DNA from 3 places in the Pelorhabdus sp. sgz311002 genome. Region 3 is predicted to be linked to each of the others. Evidence: riboswitches for the same ligand, from Rfam matches in the RefSeq annotation. Region 3 holds a riboswitch; each other region holds the start of a gene.
What was found. A riboswitch is a leader RNA that binds a small molecule or an ion and turns the genes downstream of it on or off. The one in region 3 is predicted to bind cyclic di-GMP.

Region 1 (5,927 bases), on a different contig from region 3:
GACCTTTAATTGTTTTGATCTGACTGGAGGAAAAAACCACATCTGGCATAAAGCTGTGTCTAAGACAACGATTCGTAACAACTTCCCGCTGGTAAGAACGCTCCTTGAGCAAAATAAAAGATTCATTGCGCAATTTAGAAAAAGGAACAGGCGCCGTTTCGTGACACAGAGGATGGTCCGGATGAGTGCAAAGTACGAACTCCTCTCGCGTAATTTCCAGCGTATTTAACGTCGGCGACTGATCAAGCAGAATAATAATCGCTAAATCTAATTCCTCATTCTCTATTTTAGTAACCGCTTCCAAGGAGGATCCTTCTTCGGATGCGATCAAGCGAAGCCGGGGATAAGTCGCCGTAAATTGAGTAAAAATATCAGGAAATAAATAAGCTTCAATCATGGGTGGAACGCCGATTTTCACGGTGCCTTTTAACAAATTGCGATAATCTTTCGCCTCTTGAAAAGCTTGCTGCAATTCTTGTAAAATCTTCTCAATTCGATTAAAAATTACTTCTCCTTCATTTGTCAAGGCAATCTTCTTTTTGTTACGATCAAAGAGTTGAATGCCAAGCTCTTCTTCTAAGTTTCGAATCGCCCTCGTTACAGACGGTTGGGCAATATGCAGTTGTTCAGCAGCCCGCGTAAAACTGCTCAATTTCGCAACCATGCAAAAATACTCAAGTTGTCGTAACTCCATGACAAATCAAAGGCCTCCTATAATAAATCGTTGCTTCAGAAAAGCTATCAATTATTATTGTTTCATAGCAGCTATGCATCATTATAACATATACTCCTTATGTATGAGTTCATGAATTATTGCTATTGGAATTTTACAAAAATATAATCTACTATAAATATAATAAGCTTAGTAAAATCGTAGGAGGCGCTTATGCAAAAAGAATATACATATAAATATGGTAAAGAAAAGGTTGCTTTTTCCATTGATGCAGAAAAAGTGATTGCTGAATTACAGCTTAAAGATTTTCCGGTTTTAGCCGATCCGGAAGCTGCCATTTTGACAGCGATTCGAAATCCAATCGGATCAAAACCACTTACGGAACTTATAAAGTCAGGCGAAACTGTTGTATTTATTGTAAATGATACGACCCGTGTGGCAAACAGCCACATTTTTATGCCGTTATTATTAGATGAGCTAAATAAAGTAGGAATTCCTGATAAAGATATGTGGATTGTTTTTGCTCTCGGTACCCATCGTCTCATGACCGAAGCGGAAATGGCTCAAGAAGTCGGCCCTGCTGTGGCTAAACGAGTTAAAATGTACAATAGCGACTGCAAAGACAAAGATCAGTTTACGTACTTTGGCGATACGTCTTACGGCACGCCCGTATACTTCAATAAGAAAGTCGTAGAAGCTGACCATATCGTCTGTACAGGCAGTGTGGTTCATCATTTCTTTTCTGGGTTTGGCGGTGGCCGCAAAGCCATGCTTCCTGGTGTTTCCTACTATGAAACAGTTCGAAAAAATCACAGCATGATGCTTGATCCCAATGCCGTAATTGGCAAGCTAGAAGGAAATCCCATTTATCACGATCAAGTTGAAGGCGCGGAAATGTGTCGCCCTACCTTCTTAATCAATGTCGTGCTCAATGAAAAAAAGGAATTTCTAAAAATATTTGCTGGCGATTACATTGAAGCTCACAATAAAGCCTGTGAATTTGTCAACGAAGTTAACGGCGCCAAGGTTGAAAAAGAAGCCGACCTTGTCATTGCTTCCTGCGGCGGTTATCCGAAAGATATTAATGTCTATCAATTACAAAAAACCATGGATAACGCTTGGTGCGCCGTCCGTGACGGCGGCGTTATCATTATCCTCGGCGAGTGCCGTGAGGGTTCCGGATCGCCTACTTATGAAAAAACCATGGAGCTTTATCGCAGTCCAGAAGAGGTAGAAGCTGCCATAAGAAAAGATTTTCAAATTGGGGCTCATAAAGCTTATGCCGTAACCCGCCTAATGAAAAAAGCACAATTTATTCTTGTTTCTTCTATGACGCCAGAATTAGCCGAACTATTGCTCTTTACCCCAGCAGCTACCATAGAAGAAGCCCTCCAACTAGCTTATAAAAAGCTAGGGCCGACTCCAAGTATTACCTTGATGCCCTTAGGCAGTATGACAGTTCCACTTGTTGACAATTGATAAGCCTTTTACTCTTTTCATAAACAAAGAAGCCAGACTGCAATATGAACATTGCAATCTGGCTTCTTGTTATTTTACTGGGTTATCTTAACACAGCTTCTACAGCCTTTAATTCTTTACGAATGGCAATCCCCTGCGGACAGTGATCTTCACATTTACCGCATTCGACACAACGATTCGCCTGCGCCGCTTCCCCAATACGGAAACCATAAAGGAACTGATAACGAGCCTTAGAAGCTTCCCCTTCGCCAAATACAGAGTAATCATTATAGAGGCTAAAACACCCTGGTATATTCACGCCGCTAGGACAGGGCATACAGTAAGCACAAGCTGTACAGTTCACTTTCATCCGCTCTTTAAACAGTGCGTTTACTTTATTAAGAGCTGCCAGTTCCGTTGTTGTAAGAGAATTGGGTAGACCTTCGTTTGCCGTTTCTAAGTTCTCAGTCACTTGTTCCATCGTTGACATACCACTTAAAACAACAGAAACTTCAGGATGGTTCCAGACCCAGCGTAAGGCCCATTGCGCCGGGGTGCGCTGGGCGCCGCTTTCTTGCAGTAGATCTAGGGCTTGATTAGGCAGATTCGCTAGCTTTCCGCCACGTAATGGTTCCATAATGGCAATGCCAAGACCTTTCGACGCTGCATAATGCAAGCCTTCCGTTCCAGCTTGATAGTCTTCATCAAGGTAGTTATATTGAATCTGGCAAAACTCCCAGTCATAATAATCCACAATTTCTTTGAATAACCCGATTCGATCATGAAAGGAAAAACCGACATGTTTAATCTTACCATCTTTTTTAGCCTGGTCGAGAAAATCAGCAATACCGATTTTCGTCAATGCAGACCAGGTATGAGATCCAAGGCTATGTACAAGATAAAAATCAATATAATCGGTTTCTAACCGCTGAAGTTGCTCGTCTAAGTAACGATCCATATCGGCTCTTGTCTTAATGAGCCAGCTTGGCAATTTTGTCGCAAGCTTTACTTTTTCCCGATAGCCGTCTTTTAACACCTTAGCCACAAAGGGTTCACTAGCCCCGCCGCTTTGCATCCCTGTTCCGTGATAAGGATAGGCTGTATCAATATAATTCACGCCAGCGTCAATGGCTTGGCGAATCATCGGAATCGCCTGCTTTTCATCAATTTTTGTCGCATCGCCATCAATAACAGGTAGCCGCATACAACCAAACCCCAAGATTGATACTTGTTCCTTTGTTTTGCCATATTGTCTGTAAAGCATAATCGACTCACCCCTTATTCGTAATAGAAAATTCCAATTTTATTGTATACTTTAGAGTGTACTATAAGTCAATAGCACTCAACACTTTTGTGTAAAAAAAGAGCAGCCTCTTACAGCTGCCCTTCATACTTGTTCTCCTGTTTCAGTTGTAACCTGATCTGGTTTACTTAATACATACACTTTAACAGCCTTGATTCCAAAATGATTTGCCTCCCGCACCGTCCATTTAGCAACATCTATACGATTCCCTTTAATCGCACCGCCCGTATCTTCTGCTACAGCATACTCTTTACTTCCGTCAGGATATTGAATCATCACGCGGGAACCGAGCGGAATAATCCGAGGATCTACTGCAATAACACCTGGCCTTATTTCTGTGCCTAGCCTCGTTTTACTCCCCCACTGATCATTATCATGCGGTCCTGGTGCATACGCAGTTGCCGTTACATGTATCGCTTCTTTTCCCAAGGTATCCTGCGTTGCAATATTTTGCACAAGTTCTTGCGTACTAAGGGGATTCGCAGTTTGCACTTCCGCTGTATTAATTGGTGGATCTACTTGTGGTGTTGTGGGCTGCTGCTGAGCAATAGCGCCTAAACCGTGCATCGCCGAAGCAGCGAGAACAAAAGCTCCGCCAAGTGCAGCGGCAATTTTTTTATAATGCCGTTTCACTTTATGATGCACTTTGTCGGTCATAAAAATCCCTCCTTTGTCTTATTATTTTCATCAAGTCCTTCTTATAAACTTACAATATTTCACAAGAAATTCACGCGATTTTTATTACAAAAAAGGATTTTTTTCTCCACACAGAGAACATTTTCATAAACTAAATAAAAATCAATTTTGGGGCAAACTTGATGAAAATCAAGGACGCAAAACCATTGGATCTAAAGATAGTACTGCTTGCTAAAGTCTATCAATGATTGCCAGGTTGCATCGATAAATCGTCATGTATTTATCTGATCAGCCTGGTTTTTTTATGATTTAATGAATTATTTATGAGAGGAGTTGGAGGCTTGCCATGGGAAAAAAAATATTAGTCATTGATGACTCAAGGTTCATTCGCCTGCAAGTAAAAAGGATTCTTGAAGAATATGGAGTGGAAGTATATGAGCTAGATAATGCCGAAGATTTCTTTGCGCAGCGCTGGCGGTTCCGCGATATCAACTTGTTACTTTTAGATATTAACTTAAAAGGAATGGATGGAATTGCGGCACTGGAAGAAATGCATCGTCTAAATTTGCAGCAGCAAATCCCCGTTATTATGGTTTCAGGGATCGCCAATCGTCTTGTCATTCAGAAATCACTCTGTCTCGGCGCTTCCCATTACATTCGAAAACCCTTCTCTGATGAAGATTTGCTTGATCGTATCGAAAATGTAATGGGTTCGCTTGTTGCCGCGCCAATGCAAGCAAGCAGTCAACAAGAAATTCTTAATAGCATTTACCGAGCGAAGCGAGATCATACTGAAGTTTCTTTTGTATCACTCGGGTTTAATGAAAATATTGCCAATGGAAGCTTTATTATGGAACAACTCAAAAACACCCTGCGCGTTTATGATTCCGTTCTCCTGGCAACACCGCAAAATCTTTTGCTTATTTTACCTTTTACCAAGCAAGATGGGACAAATGTTGTCATTAATAAAGCAAGAAAAAAGCTATCGGAAATTCTCCCGACAGCAAATGATCCCGCAATTCACTATATCACCTTTCCTACCGAAGAAAGCGATCCTGATATGATTGCCGAAATTTTAAAAATCTGCTAAATTAATAACCTAATTCGACTTGATTGGCGACGACTAAGTCTATAGACTCTTTTTTCGCCTGAGTTGACGCTAGGCTAGCACAATTAACCAGCCGTTCTAGCGCGGGAACACTATTTTTCATGAATCCATGACATATTCCCTTTACAATTCCCGCTGAAAAACTAACAGGAATCTCTTTGTAAAAGCGATGTTCTTTTACTTCACGCAATAATATTTCAGTAAAATTACGAGTCTTCTCTAGTTTGTAGGGGGTCAATATAAGAAACTCATCACCGCCAAACCGCGACACATGGGTTTCTTTTGACATTTTAGCCTTTAAAAGCTGACCGATCTCCCGTAAAATCTGATCCCCGGCAATATGGCCATACTGTTTGTCTATCTTACCAAAATTATTTACATCAAGAAAAATCAAAGAAAGCAATTGTCTTTCTTTTAAGACTTTAACAGCTTGATAATAAATATAATCTTTTTTGTAAAGCTCTGTTAACACATCAAATTGCCTGCCTATTTCTAACGCAACTTGGCTCGGACTAACGATTCCCACTACCTGGTCCTGCTGTTTCACAATGAAAAGCTTAATACCGTGGCTATCTATAGCCTCTTTCGCTTCCCATACGAATGTGTCAGGCACAACTTCTTTAAAATAGTCAGACATAGCATCAGCGGCAATCCGATTAGGATGTGTTTTCAACACATCCCAATAATCAATCACACCAAGTATTTTACCGTTCTCAATGACTGGGAGACTTTCTAGTTGAGTCGAAAGC
Region 2 (5,927 bases), on a different contig from region 3:
TTATGGAATCGGCGAACTTGAGGAAGCGCTTGCCGTCTTTGACATTCTTTTGACCATGGCGCCGCAGTTGCATGAAATTCATACGTTAAAAGGCGCTGTATTGGAAAAGCTTGAACGTCTAGAAGAAGCGGAACGGGCTTTTCAAGAGTCTGATAAGCAAGATCCTAAACAAATTTTCAATCTGCTTTCTTTGGGCAATCTGCAGTATCGAGCCGGACAATGGGAAAAAGCCGAACTGAGTTTTTTTCGAGTGATTCAAATTGATCCTAACCATGCTGACGCGCATTTGAAAATGGCTTTAGCGGTAAAAGAGCAGAAGCGGCTATCTGAGGCCGAGGCCTTGCTTCGCCAGGCATTGCTTTTACAGCCTGAATTTCCTGAAGCTTGCAATGCTCTAGGAATTGTTTTAGCAGAAATGAAAAATTTAGGTGATGCAATTTCTTTTTTCTGTCAAGCAATTGAACAAAATAAAGAGTATGCTGAAGCCTATGGCAATTTAGGAATGGCTCTTAAGGAAACACATGGGCTTGCTGAGGCTGAAGCTTGTTTATTGCGGGCAATTGAGCTTCAGCCCGATTATTTGGAAGGATACAATAATCTGGGAATTGTTTTAAAAGACCAGAATCGAGTTGATGAGGCTAAGACATGCTTTTTGAAGGCTCTGTCATTAAACGAGAATTGTTCAGAAGTACATCATAATTTGGGAAATCTCTGTCGATATATGAATCAACTTGATGAAGCGGAGGCTTTCTATGAAAAAGCGATTACTTTGAACCCCGCTTGCTTGATTGCGAAATGCTCCTTAGCCATTATTTATTTGTTGCGAGGCGATTATGAACGTGGTTGGAAAAATTTTGAGATTCGTTATCTAATTGGCGAATCTTTTGATCCGAAATTACCCCGCTGGCATGGGGAGGACTTATCTGACAAAAGTATTTTAATTTATTTTGATCAGGGGTTTGGTGATACGCTGCAATTTATTCGTTTTGCCTATTTAGTGGCAGCTAAGGCCAAGCATACAACTGTATGGGTGCAAACACCTATCAAGCGTCTTTTAGCTGGGACGCAAGATCAGTTTACTATTTATGCTGGCAGTGACTATCCGCCGGGAAACTATGATTTTGCTTGTCCGTTGTTAAGTCTGCCCTATGAGTTCTCAATTCCTTTTGATCAAGTTAGTTTTAGATCACCCTATATTCAGTCTATGCCGTCTTTAAGGGAACAGTGGCGAATCCGCCTACAAAATGTTCTTCCGGTAGGAAAGCGGTTAAGGGTTGGTATTGTTTGGGCGGGAAACCCTAATCATGATAATGATCATAATCGTTCGATTCCTTTTTCTTTATTTAAAGATTTATTTACAGTTCCGTCAATTAATTGGGTTAGTTTGCAAGTCGGTTCAAAAGCAGCGGATATACAGGAAGCTCCCGTTGGAAGTATACTGAATCTAGCGGAAGAATTAAGTGATTTTGCGGAAACAGCTGCTGTGATTGACAACCTAGACCTAATTATTACTGTAGATTCTTCTGTATCACATTTGGCAGGCGCAATGGGAAAACCTACTTGGATTTTTATTCCCTTTTCGCCGGATTGGCGTTGGGCAATGGACCGAGAAGATACGCCGTGGTATCCTCATACTCGATTATTTCGACAAAAAACAGCCGGCGATTGGCCGACTGTAATAAAAACTGTAAAAAAAGCTTTGCTAGAGTTTAATTTAAGATAGTTTTTGCAGTTTTTCTGGAAAGGAATTGGCAAAGCAGATTGTAAATATTGTTCCGCTACTGGGGGCGCTGTCAACAGTTAAGGTAGCGCGATGTCGCTCTAAAATGCGATAGCAAATAGTAAGTCCAAGACCCGTGCCTGTCTCTTTGGTTGTCAAAAAAGGCGTTCCTAGTTTTGCTTGGATTGTTGGTGAGATCCCTGGACCGTTGTCTTTTATGGCAAGCAAGACTCCCTGGGCGGTTGATTTTGTTGCTATGACCAGTTGGCCGTGATTTTCTATCATTGCTTCAAGACCGTTGCGGACTAAATTTAGAATTAGTTGGCGAATGCTATTTGGATCAATAAGTAGATTGGGTGTTGGTGTGAGGTCTAGTTTAATTTGACAGTTATTGCGTAGTGCATCTGTTTCTAGTAGCGGATAAATCTCACAAACAATGTCATTTAGGTTTTTTTCTTTAAATTCTAATGGGCGATTTTTAGCAAGTGATAAAAATTCAGTGATAATACTATTGGCTCGATCAATTTCATCAATCATGAGACTAAAATTATCGTGATGTGCCGCCAATTCTTTCTTATGACTTAGAAACTGGAGCAATCCTCTTACTGTTGTCATGGGATTGCGAATTTCGTGGGCAATTCCGGCTGACATTTCGCCAACCATATTTAGACGATCTAGTTTACGCATCGATTCTTTTTGCTGTGTTAGATATTCGAATAGAGGCGCTAGATCAGGCCAACTAGTTGGACAGACTTCAGAAGAAGATGTGATTAGCGTTTTAGCTGTGTAATTTAGTTTGGCTTTGAAGTTCGTAAAAAAATGATGGGTGAGACTGATGCAAGCGATAACCAGGAAAACGTTTAAAAGGGTAATCAGTCGATGGAGCTGATGATCTGTATCTTCCTCAAGGGGAAGATTTGGTTCCGCTATCAGTAATAAAAAAAGCAGCAATACAATGGATAAGATATTTCCTTCCAGTCGTAAGATGAGATCGCCATTTTTCAAAGTTCAGCACCTCTATCATTCGTAGTTTCTAATGGATTGTACAAAATTTCACTTGCACCCTATAAATACCTATTCGTTCCTCAAAAGGAAAATCCTTCCTTTTGAAAGAAGGAGATTAAATCTTTTTGACTTAATTTGCTATTTCATTAAAAAAGGCTGTCTCTAGGAAGTTACAAAATCTTTTGTACTTCCTTAAAGACAGCCCTAAATTTATTGTTTGGGATATTTTGTATTCCAGCGTTTGCGAAACCAAATCCAGTCTGATGGATGGTTACGAATCGCTTCTTCAATCGCTTGCGTCATTTTTGCAGTGTTTTCATAAAGTTCTTGTGTTTCGTCATCGTATCGTTCATAAGGAAAAGCTGGTTTGATAACAATTTGATGGCCTCCCTCAGGACGATGAAAAATAAAGGCCGGCACAATAATAGAACCGAACTTGCGGGCAAATACTGCCGGACCTGCTGGCGTGGCTGATTTTCGATTAAAAAAGTCAACAAAAATGCCGTCAACACCACCGTCTTCATCTGCTAAAAACCCTAGGGCTTTTCCTTTTTTTAAGGCTCGCGCCGCTTTTACAAGCTCGGCGCCACTACGATTAAATACTTCCAGACCCATTTTTTCGCGATATTCATTGAGTAATCGCGTATAGTGAGGATTTGGTTGTGGCTTGGCGATCGTTGTAATCGGCAGTCCTGTGTTAGCTAGGACTGCGCCGAGCCACTCCCAATTCCCTATATGGGCGGTAAGAAGTACCACGCCGCGTCCTTGGTCAATGGCCCCCCTTAAATGCTCCAAACCTTCAATCGCAATATGTTTTTTGATTTTTTCTGGAGTAAGGGCAGGCGTATAGAGAACTTCCATCAAGGTTTGTCCTAAATTACCAAAAACTGTATGGATAATTTGTTTCGCCTCGGACAATGAAATTTGCAGACAGTCCATGCTTTGAGTGATGGCGCGGCGTCGTTGGCGCGCACCGACAAGATAGAAAAGGTAACCTAGACTTCGTCCAATACGGCAGACAAGCGAATAAGGTAGAAGGCAGACGAAAGCACTGATTGCCTTTAGTAGATTATATTGAAAATTTTTAAATAGCATATGTGTCTCTCCCCAGATAGACAATTAAAATAAATTTTTGACATTAGTTTAATTGTAGTTTATTTATAAATGTTTGTAAACAAAAGAGCTAAGCAACAAATATTGTCACATTTCTACTTGTTTCCGCTTTTGTTTTACGGTATAGTATAATTAAACAAAATAAATAAGTAGAACTTTAAAAGCTCTACTGATTGGCAAACCTTCCGAAAGGATGGGACGCAAAGCCATGGGTCTAATGATTTTATGTCGAAGACTGCCAGGTTGTATTCACGCAAAGTAAGAGCGGAATGAACAGGCAGTTTTTTTATTTTTCAAAGAGCAGGAGGATGGCGTTGAAATTATTATTTGTTACCCAAGACGAACTTTGGCTGCAACGATTGCGGGAGCAGTGCCAAAAAAGAGATTTTTGTTGCGATGTTTTTAAGGACGTCGCCGCGGCAATAAGTGCATATCGCCAACAGTCTGATGAATATAGTTTGGTTATAGTGGATTTTTCGGGGGATTTTGACGGATTTGACTTTACGCAAAAGCTTCGTGCTGTGTCGACTAAGCAAATTATTTTAGCTGTTAATAGCATGATCGAACCCAAGCTGTTGATGAAAGCAGCACTTAGCGGAATTTCTTTTTTCTTACCGAAGGCGGTTGAAATGGACGATTTTTTGGCTTTACTATGCCAAATTAGCGATCAGCTTAAGGCGCAAAAAAAAGAACAAGATGAAAAGGACGGGCTTGCGAAAGAATATATTCGCTTGCGTCGTGAATATGGCGAGATGCAGGTTCAAATTAAAAAATACGAGGCTTTGCTGGCAATGCAGCAATAATAGCGTTTGTATTCTAGAAAATAGTAAAGGGCTACCGCATATAAGAAAAGATTTCGAGCCTATGTTGAGGTTTGCGTAAACAAATCACAAGATAAGCTAGAGTTTTTCCTTGGTGCGGTAGTCTTTTTTTATAGAATCAGCCGCTCCATTTAATTATTCTAGAATTTTTTATATGTTTAGTGTATGATAGCAATAAGAAAAAATCGAATTTTATCTATAGGAAATTCGATTTTTTTTGTTAAGACTAGAGGATATTGTTGGTTATCCAAAGGTTTTTGCTTACTGCAAGCGAGAGAAATATAGAAGTGCAGAAGCTTATGGATGTGGAGGGGATTGGATTGCTTATTGATCAAAAAAGTAATTTTGAAGAACAGTCGTTAGATTTTCATGAAATTGACGCCGGTTTTACGACGAAAGAGGCAATTGCGGAAGCAAAACGTTGCCTTAATTGTGCGAAACCGTTTTGTCGTACAGGCTGTCCGATTGAGAATGAAATTCCTAGTTTTATCGCAGAGCTTGCTAAAGGGAATATTGGCGCTGCTAGTGAAGTAATTGCTAGACGCAGTAATCTTCCTGCTGTATGTGGGCGGGTATGTCCTCATGAAAAACAGTGCGAAGCTGCCTGTATATTAAATAAAAAGAACGCAGGTATTAAGATTGGCAAACTAGAACGCTTTATTGCTGATTTTGATGCGGAAATGGATATTAGTCCAATTCATAAAAAAATCGTTCATAAAGGGAAGGTTGCCGTAATTGGTTCGGGTCCTGCCGGATTAACCGTAGCAGGTGATTTGGCGAAGCTTGGCTTTACTGTAACTGTTTTTGAAGGGCAGAAAGAGCCTGGCGGCGTTTTGATGTATGGAATTCCTGAATTCCGTTTAAATAAAGAAGTTGTTCGTCGTGAAATTGCTCGAATTGAAAGATTGGGCGTTTCATTTGAAACAGGAATTTTAATCGGCCCTGATAAAACGGTTGATGAGCTTTTTGCTGACGGTTATGATGCTGTGTTTATGGGGACAGGAACTGCTTTGCCGAAAGAACTTCATATTCCTGGTAAAGACTTGCCTGGTGTTATTCAGGCGACGTATTTTCTTGGTATGGTTACATTAGCAAATGAAAAAGGGATTGACGGACAGGAAATTCCGGTACAAAAAGGAGATTCTGTTATTGTAATTGGCGCAGGCAATGTTGCTATGGATGCAGCTCGGACGGCGCTTCGTGTTGGTGCAGCAAAAGTTACTCTAGTGTATCGGCGTACGCAAGATCAGATTACGGCGCTTCGTTCC
Region 3 (5,927 bases):
TGGCTCAGCGCCTTTGACTATACGTCCTTAAGCGGCCAGTTTGGTACGATGAAAGATCCTGCTAAGGTGAACTTTATCGGCATCGGCGGGGCGAGTGCTAAAGCCGGATTTTTATTTGCTTTGTCCCTTGTACCTACCGTTATGCTAGCGCTTGGTTGTTTAGAAATTTTTTCCCACTACGGTGCGATTCGAGCGGCCCATAAGTTGCTTACACCGTTTTTGAAACCGCTGCTAGGAATTCCTGGACTTACGGGACTAGCCATGATTACCGATTTGCAAAGCACTGATGCCGGCGCGGCGCTTACGAAGGAACTCTATGATAATGGTCAGATTACGGAAAAAGATCTTATTGTAATGGGAGCTTGGCAATATTCTGGCGCCGGGTTAATTAATAACCTTTTTTCGATTGGTTCAGCCTTGTTCGCTTTTTTAACGGTTCCTGTTATTATTCCGTTAATTTTAATGTTTCTACTAAAATTTGTCGGCGCAGTGTTTGTCCGGTTTGTCTTGAATACAGTCTATAAGGGGGATTTTACTGATGAGCAGCCAGAACCAAAAAATTTCTAATAATCCTCTTGATATATTCGTCATTGGCGCCCGCAAGGGCTGGAATATCGCTATTAATAATTTAATGCCAAATGTATTAATGGCCTATGTGATTGCTGAAATCCTACGTATTTTGGGGATCATGGCCTTTATTGGTAAGCTCTTTGGACCGGTTATGTCTCTATTCGGTTTGCCTGGTGAGGCGGCTACAGTACTTATGACAGCTTGGCTTTCTTCATCAGCTTCGGTGGGGGTAGCAGTCAATCTAATCAATCAAGGGACGCTAAATGGAACGCATGCGACAATTTTGCTTCCAGCGATTTTCTTGATTGGATCACAATTGCAGTATATGGGAAGATTGCTCGGTGTAGCCGATGTTCCAAAAAAATATTGGCCTTTATTGATGTTGGCAAGTATTATTAATGCGGCTATTGCCATGTTTATTATGCGCTTTTTTGCTTAGAGCAGACCAGCCGCCGGAGCAATCCGGCGGCTTTCCAATGCTTGACAATGGATAGTTCCTTCGTTATGCTATAAAGAGTGTAAACGAACTCGGGCTAATACAATTTCTATAGGCAAACTTATTGAAAAATAAGGACGCAAAGCCATGGGTCTAAGGGTATTTCGCAAGGAGTACTGATGACTGCCAGGTTGCACTAGCACTATAGGAGACTTTGATAAGTCTTTTTTTTTATCGCAAAATTGGCGCTTTGTAATAAATCCTTATTTTCTTTTCAAGTACTCTCGAATTTCTTTACGCAAATTCAATGTAGGTATTAGGAGGAGAAGAAAATTGGATTTTATAGGACGGATTCGCAGCAGCCTGCAGGCAAAGGTGATTTGTTTGGCTGTACTCGCCCTACTTGTATCGCTAGGAGTTTTAGGTTGTCTTAATTTTTATACGGCTAGAAACCTTTTGGTAGACGACGCGAAAGAAGATTTGATTCACCGTGTAGACGGCTATAGCCAGGAAATCGGCCTGTGGTTTGATTCGCGCAAGCGGGAAGTATCGCTTTTGTCGACAAATCCGCTAGTGTTAGCAGGACCACAGCCGGAAACAATCGCTTATTTAGCGGCAGAAACCAAGCGCAATCCTATTTTTTCTCGGTTTTGGATCGTAGACCGCGCTGGCAACGGCGTTCACTCCACTGGTGATAAGACGAATATAGCGGATCGTGATTATTTCAAACAAGTAATGTCTACAGGCGAGGTTGTTGTTACTGACCCGATTATTTCTAAAGTTGACGGGTCAATTGTCGTATCGGTTGTAGCGCCAATCAGAGTAAATAATCAGATTGTCGGCGTCTTTGGCGGTACGGTAAACATGGACAGCTTAATCGCCCGCTTTGGCGAAATTAAAGTCGGACAAAGCGGTTATGCTTACGCCATAAGGACGGATGGTACTGTTATTATTCATTCTGATAAAAATAAGGTCCTTAAACAAAATACAATAACTGATCAGGATATTGAGGCAAAACTAAAACAAATTAGCGAAAAGATGGTGCAAGGTGAAAAGGGACTTGGCGATTATGTCTATGGCGGACAGGAAAAATATCTGGCCTATGCACCGATTCCAGGGACAAAATGGAGCCTTGGTTTAAATGTACCTGAAAAAGAAGTTACAGTTAAATTAAGACCATTAATGCTTTCCTCCCTAGTGACGAGTATTGTAATTTTATTGCTTACCTGCGCTGTTTGCATTTATGGCGTAAAGCGATTTACGCAACCGATTCTTCGCCTGAATGCAGCAATTAGCGAAGTGGCTCAGGGCAATCTTGTTTTGGTTGCCAGCCAAGCACGAAATATAAACGAAGCAGATCTTTCGCAGCGTGATGAGCTGGAACGAATGGTTGCACATTTTTATGGCATGGTTGCTGGACTGCAGAAACTAGTTAAGCAAATTATACATTCGGCGGAACAGGTCGCTGCTTCTTCCGAGGAGTTAACGGCAAGTGCCGATCAATCTTCCCAAGCAGTCAATCAGGTAGCTGCTTCGATCAGTGCTGTAGCGGCAGGGGCGGAAGGCCAAGCGGCGAGCATTGAAGAGGCGACAAGAGCGATTAGTCATATGTCATCAAGTATTGAGCAAGTATCTACTCATGCGTCAACTGTTTCTACTACCGCCGCCGACACCGCGAAGGCAGCCGAAGGCGGACAAAGCGCTATCGGCGCGGCAACAACGCAAATGGCTCATATCGAAATAGCTGTAACCGAATCGGCTGCAGTGGTGAGTAAGCTGGGGGATCGATCCCAAGAAATCGGCAAAATCAGCGATACGATTTCAGGGATTGCCGGACAGACTAATTTACTTGCTTTGAACGCGGCGATTGAAGCAGCTCGGGCGGGCGAAGCCGGTCGCGGCTTTGCCGTTGTGGCTGAGGAGGTACGTAAATTAGCTGAGCAGTCCGGTGAGGCGGCGCAGCAGATTGCTCAAATTATCAATGAGATTCAAACAGATACTGAAAAAGCCGTAGTGGCCATGAATAGCGGTACGGAAGAAGTCAAACGGGGCAGTGAAGTTGTTGCCGCCGCCGGTTCATCCTTTCAAAGTATTGTTGGATTCATCGAAACAGTATCACTGCAGGTACAGGATATTACCGCTGCGATCCAACAGACTTCCAGCGGCAGTCAGCAGATTGTCGCCGCGGCGCAGCAAATCGATAAAATTAGTCAGACAACCGTTCAGAAGACTCAGAATGTGTCAGCTGCCACACAAGAGCAATCTGCTTCAATGGAAGAAATTGCGGCATCGAGTCAGGCTTTGGCCAAGATGGCAGAAGATCTGCGTAGTTCTGTTGCTCATTTTAAAGTATAAATTGTTATAGAGTTAATAAAAGCTGTTTTGGTAAGAGGTTGCAAGTCTCTTACCAAGGCAGTCTTTTTTTGTTCTTCCGGCTTATTCTTGCATCGATCTGGTAAATCGGCTACGATAAATGTAACTTAGAAAAGCTATACAGCGGAAAGGGACGGTTTGATTGCATATTCGTCTAGGTTTATTGGGAGCAGAGGATTCGCTGCCGGTCATTGAAGCAGTCGCCAAGGATTACAAGGAGTTTTCTTGCCAGTCTTTTCGCTGGTCTAAGATTTCTGAAATTGTCTCAATACTGCAAGAGCATGATAAGGATGTAGATATGTGGCTGTTTGCCGGACGAATTCCTTATTTAACGGCGCAAAGCTGGGGTGGTTTGACTAAACCTTGCTTTCATCTTCCCTATAAAGGCGCTAGTCTCTATCGGACGCTTTGTGAGATTTTTTATAAGCAGTCGATCACAATGCAAGAAATTAGTTTTGACTCGATTCTCTATGAAGATTTAAAGCTTGTTTTCGCGGAATTGGGGATTGATGAGGAGCCGACTTATGTGAGGCCCTTTGTCGTGGGCATGACGGAGGCCGAAGGCGTCGATTATCATTACCGTCTGTGGCGGGAAGGAAAGACAAAGCTTGCGGTGACCTGCGCTTTTAATACGAAAAAGGGCTTAGAGCAACTCGGTGTTCCCTTTTATCGCGTCTTACCAGCCCGGTCAGCTGTAGAGACAGTACTTCAGTCGATGCTGCGTCTTGCCGAAATGGAACGAATGAAAGATGCGCAAATTGCTGTACAGATGTTTGCTTGTGACGTTGTGACAGATGCCGAGGGGGAGTGGCTGTCAGCAGATGATCTTTACCGTCGGGAACTAAAAATAACACAGGAGCTGTTAGCTTATGCGAAGGAAGTCCAAGGCTCTTTGAAGCATTCCACGGCAGGGCGTTATGTCATTTTTACGACGCGAGGCATGTTGTCTTTGGCTACGCAGGGGTTTACACAAAAAGCGATTGTTAAGGGATTAGAGCAGGCTCATTGCGGCATTGGGATTGGCCTATCGGCCTATGAAGCCGAATTTCACGGGGCAAAAGCCTTAGTGGCTGCTAAGCAGCAGGGGCAAGGCGCCTGGATGGTTTATTTTGACGACAAACGCATTATGGGCCCCTTGGGGCAAGCAGAGCAGCTCAGCTATTCCTATCACTCTGCCGCGCTGCAGACCATTAGCGACAAAACATCGCTCAGTATGGCTACACTCGAGAAACTGCTTGCTGTAAAGCGACGTTATCCCCGCAGCGAGATTAGCGCTCAGGAGCTAGCCAGTCAACTCAAAATTATGCCGCGCAGTGCTAGACGTATTCTTTTTGCCTTAGAAAGCAACGGTTATGCCGAGGCCGTGGGTGAAGAAAATCCCAGTTTGAAAGGAAGACCGCGGAAATTATATCGATTGATTTTGGAGCCGGAGAGTTGACTTATATTTTTGAGTTATAGTCTTTAACTTGACAGATTTGTTACAGGTATACTATAATCTCAATTAAGGACATAGCCTAAATGAGGCCTAAAATAAACAAATAGTGTGTTCATAAAAACAAAAAAGCCGTTTAATCCCGTTCTGTTTGGCGAATTAGACGGTTTTTTTTTAGCACTATGCGTTTTTACCAAAGGAGGAATTTGTATGAATCAGCAAAAAACAGTCGCCTTTTCGTATATCGACGGGCATCGTGACGAAATGATCAGTTTATGGCAGGAACTTGTTACCATGGAGAGCGGTTCGCTGCACAAAGCGGGTGTAGACGCTGTGGCGAAACGCATTGGACAAGTCTTAGATGATGTTGGTGCAAAAACAGAATTTGTTGAGTTTGAACAGGCTGGCAATCTGTTAGTAAGCCATGTTGATGCAACAACAGAGGCTCCTAGTGTAATTTTTATGGGACATATGGATACGGTTTTTAAAACAGGTACTGTAGCGCAGCGGCCTTTTTGCATTAAAGACGGCAAAGCTTATGGCCCTGGCGTTCTTGATATGAAAGGTGGCATTGTAGCTTTTTTATATGCTTTAAAAGCTTTAAAAGCAGCAGGCTATGATAAACGGCCGCTAAAAGTGCTCTTAGCTGGCGACGAAGAAGTGGGACATGAACATTCGACGGCGGCAAAGCGTATGATGGCTGAAGCTAAAGGAGCGGCAGCGGCTTTTAACTGTGAAACTGGGTTTATTGATGACGGCATTGTTGTTGGCCGCAAAGGTACGGCTCGCTTTATTGTAGCTGTAAAGGGCGTGGCTGCTCATGCTGGCAATGATCCGGAAAATGGCCGCAATGCCATTATTGAATTGGCTCATAAAGCGATTGCAATTCAAGCACTTACGGACTGGGAGGAAGGGACGACAGTGAATGTCGGCGTAATCAGCGGCGGTTCTGTTGCCAATGCTGTACCGGAACATGCGCAGATTGTCGTAGATATTCGCTATAAAAAACCGGAAGCCATTGTAAAGATGGAAGAGTCGATTCGCAGCGTTGCAGCCAAGACTTATATTGAAGGAACGACAACGACGGTAACGCGCCGTCCTGGAATTGAAGCCATG

Region 1: another riboswitch for cyclic di-GMP. It lies ahead of AC0NJP_RS06270 (response regulator); the one in region 3 lies ahead of AC0NJP_RS15685 (methyl-accepting chemotaxis protein).
Region 2: another riboswitch for cyclic di-GMP. It lies ahead of AC0NJP_RS06290 (response regulator); the one in region 3 lies ahead of AC0NJP_RS15685 (methyl-accepting chemotaxis protein).

Annotation. Positions count from the first base shown of each region.
Region 1 is NZ_JBWBCL010000003.1:82,883-88,809, forward strand. Features, by position in the region: gene AC0NJP_RS06250 (LysR family transcriptional regulator) at 1-694, opposite strand, end outside; gene AC0NJP_RS06255 (nickel-dependent lactate racemase family protein) at 887-2,152, shown strand; gene AC0NJP_RS06260 (aldo/keto reductase) at 2,235-3,395, opposite strand; gene AC0NJP_RS06265 (3D domain-containing protein) at 3,519-4,091, opposite strand; cyclic di-GMP riboswitch class I at 4,233-4,334, shown strand; gene AC0NJP_RS06270 (response regulator) at 4,417-5,160, shown strand; gene AC0NJP_RS06275 (GGDEF domain-containing protein) at 5,162-5,927, opposite strand, start outside.
Region 2 is NZ_JBWBCL010000003.1:89,952-95,878, reverse strand. Features, by position in the region: gene AC0NJP_RS06305 (tetratricopeptide repeat protein) at 1-1,723, shown strand, start outside; gene AC0NJP_RS06300 (ATP-binding protein) at 1,715-2,725, opposite strand; gene AC0NJP_RS06295 (lysophospholipid acyltransferase family protein) at 2,936-3,820, opposite strand; cyclic di-GMP riboswitch class I at 4,004-4,089, shown strand; gene AC0NJP_RS06290 (response regulator) at 4,153-4,641, shown strand; gene AC0NJP_RS06285 (NAD(P)-dependent oxidoreductase) at 4,980-5,927, shown strand, end outside.
Region 3 is NZ_JBWBCL010000013.1:8,307-14,233, forward strand. Features, by position in the region: gene AC0NJP_RS15675 (nucleoside recognition domain-containing protein) at 1-567, shown strand, start outside; gene AC0NJP_RS15680 (YjiG family protein) at 539-1,009, shown strand; cyclic di-GMP riboswitch class I at 1,111-1,205, shown strand; gene AC0NJP_RS15685 (methyl-accepting chemotaxis protein) at 1,340-3,361, shown strand; gene AC0NJP_RS15690 (hypothetical protein) at 3,522-4,817, shown strand; gene AC0NJP_RS15695 (M20 family metallopeptidase) at 5,022-5,927, shown strand, end outside.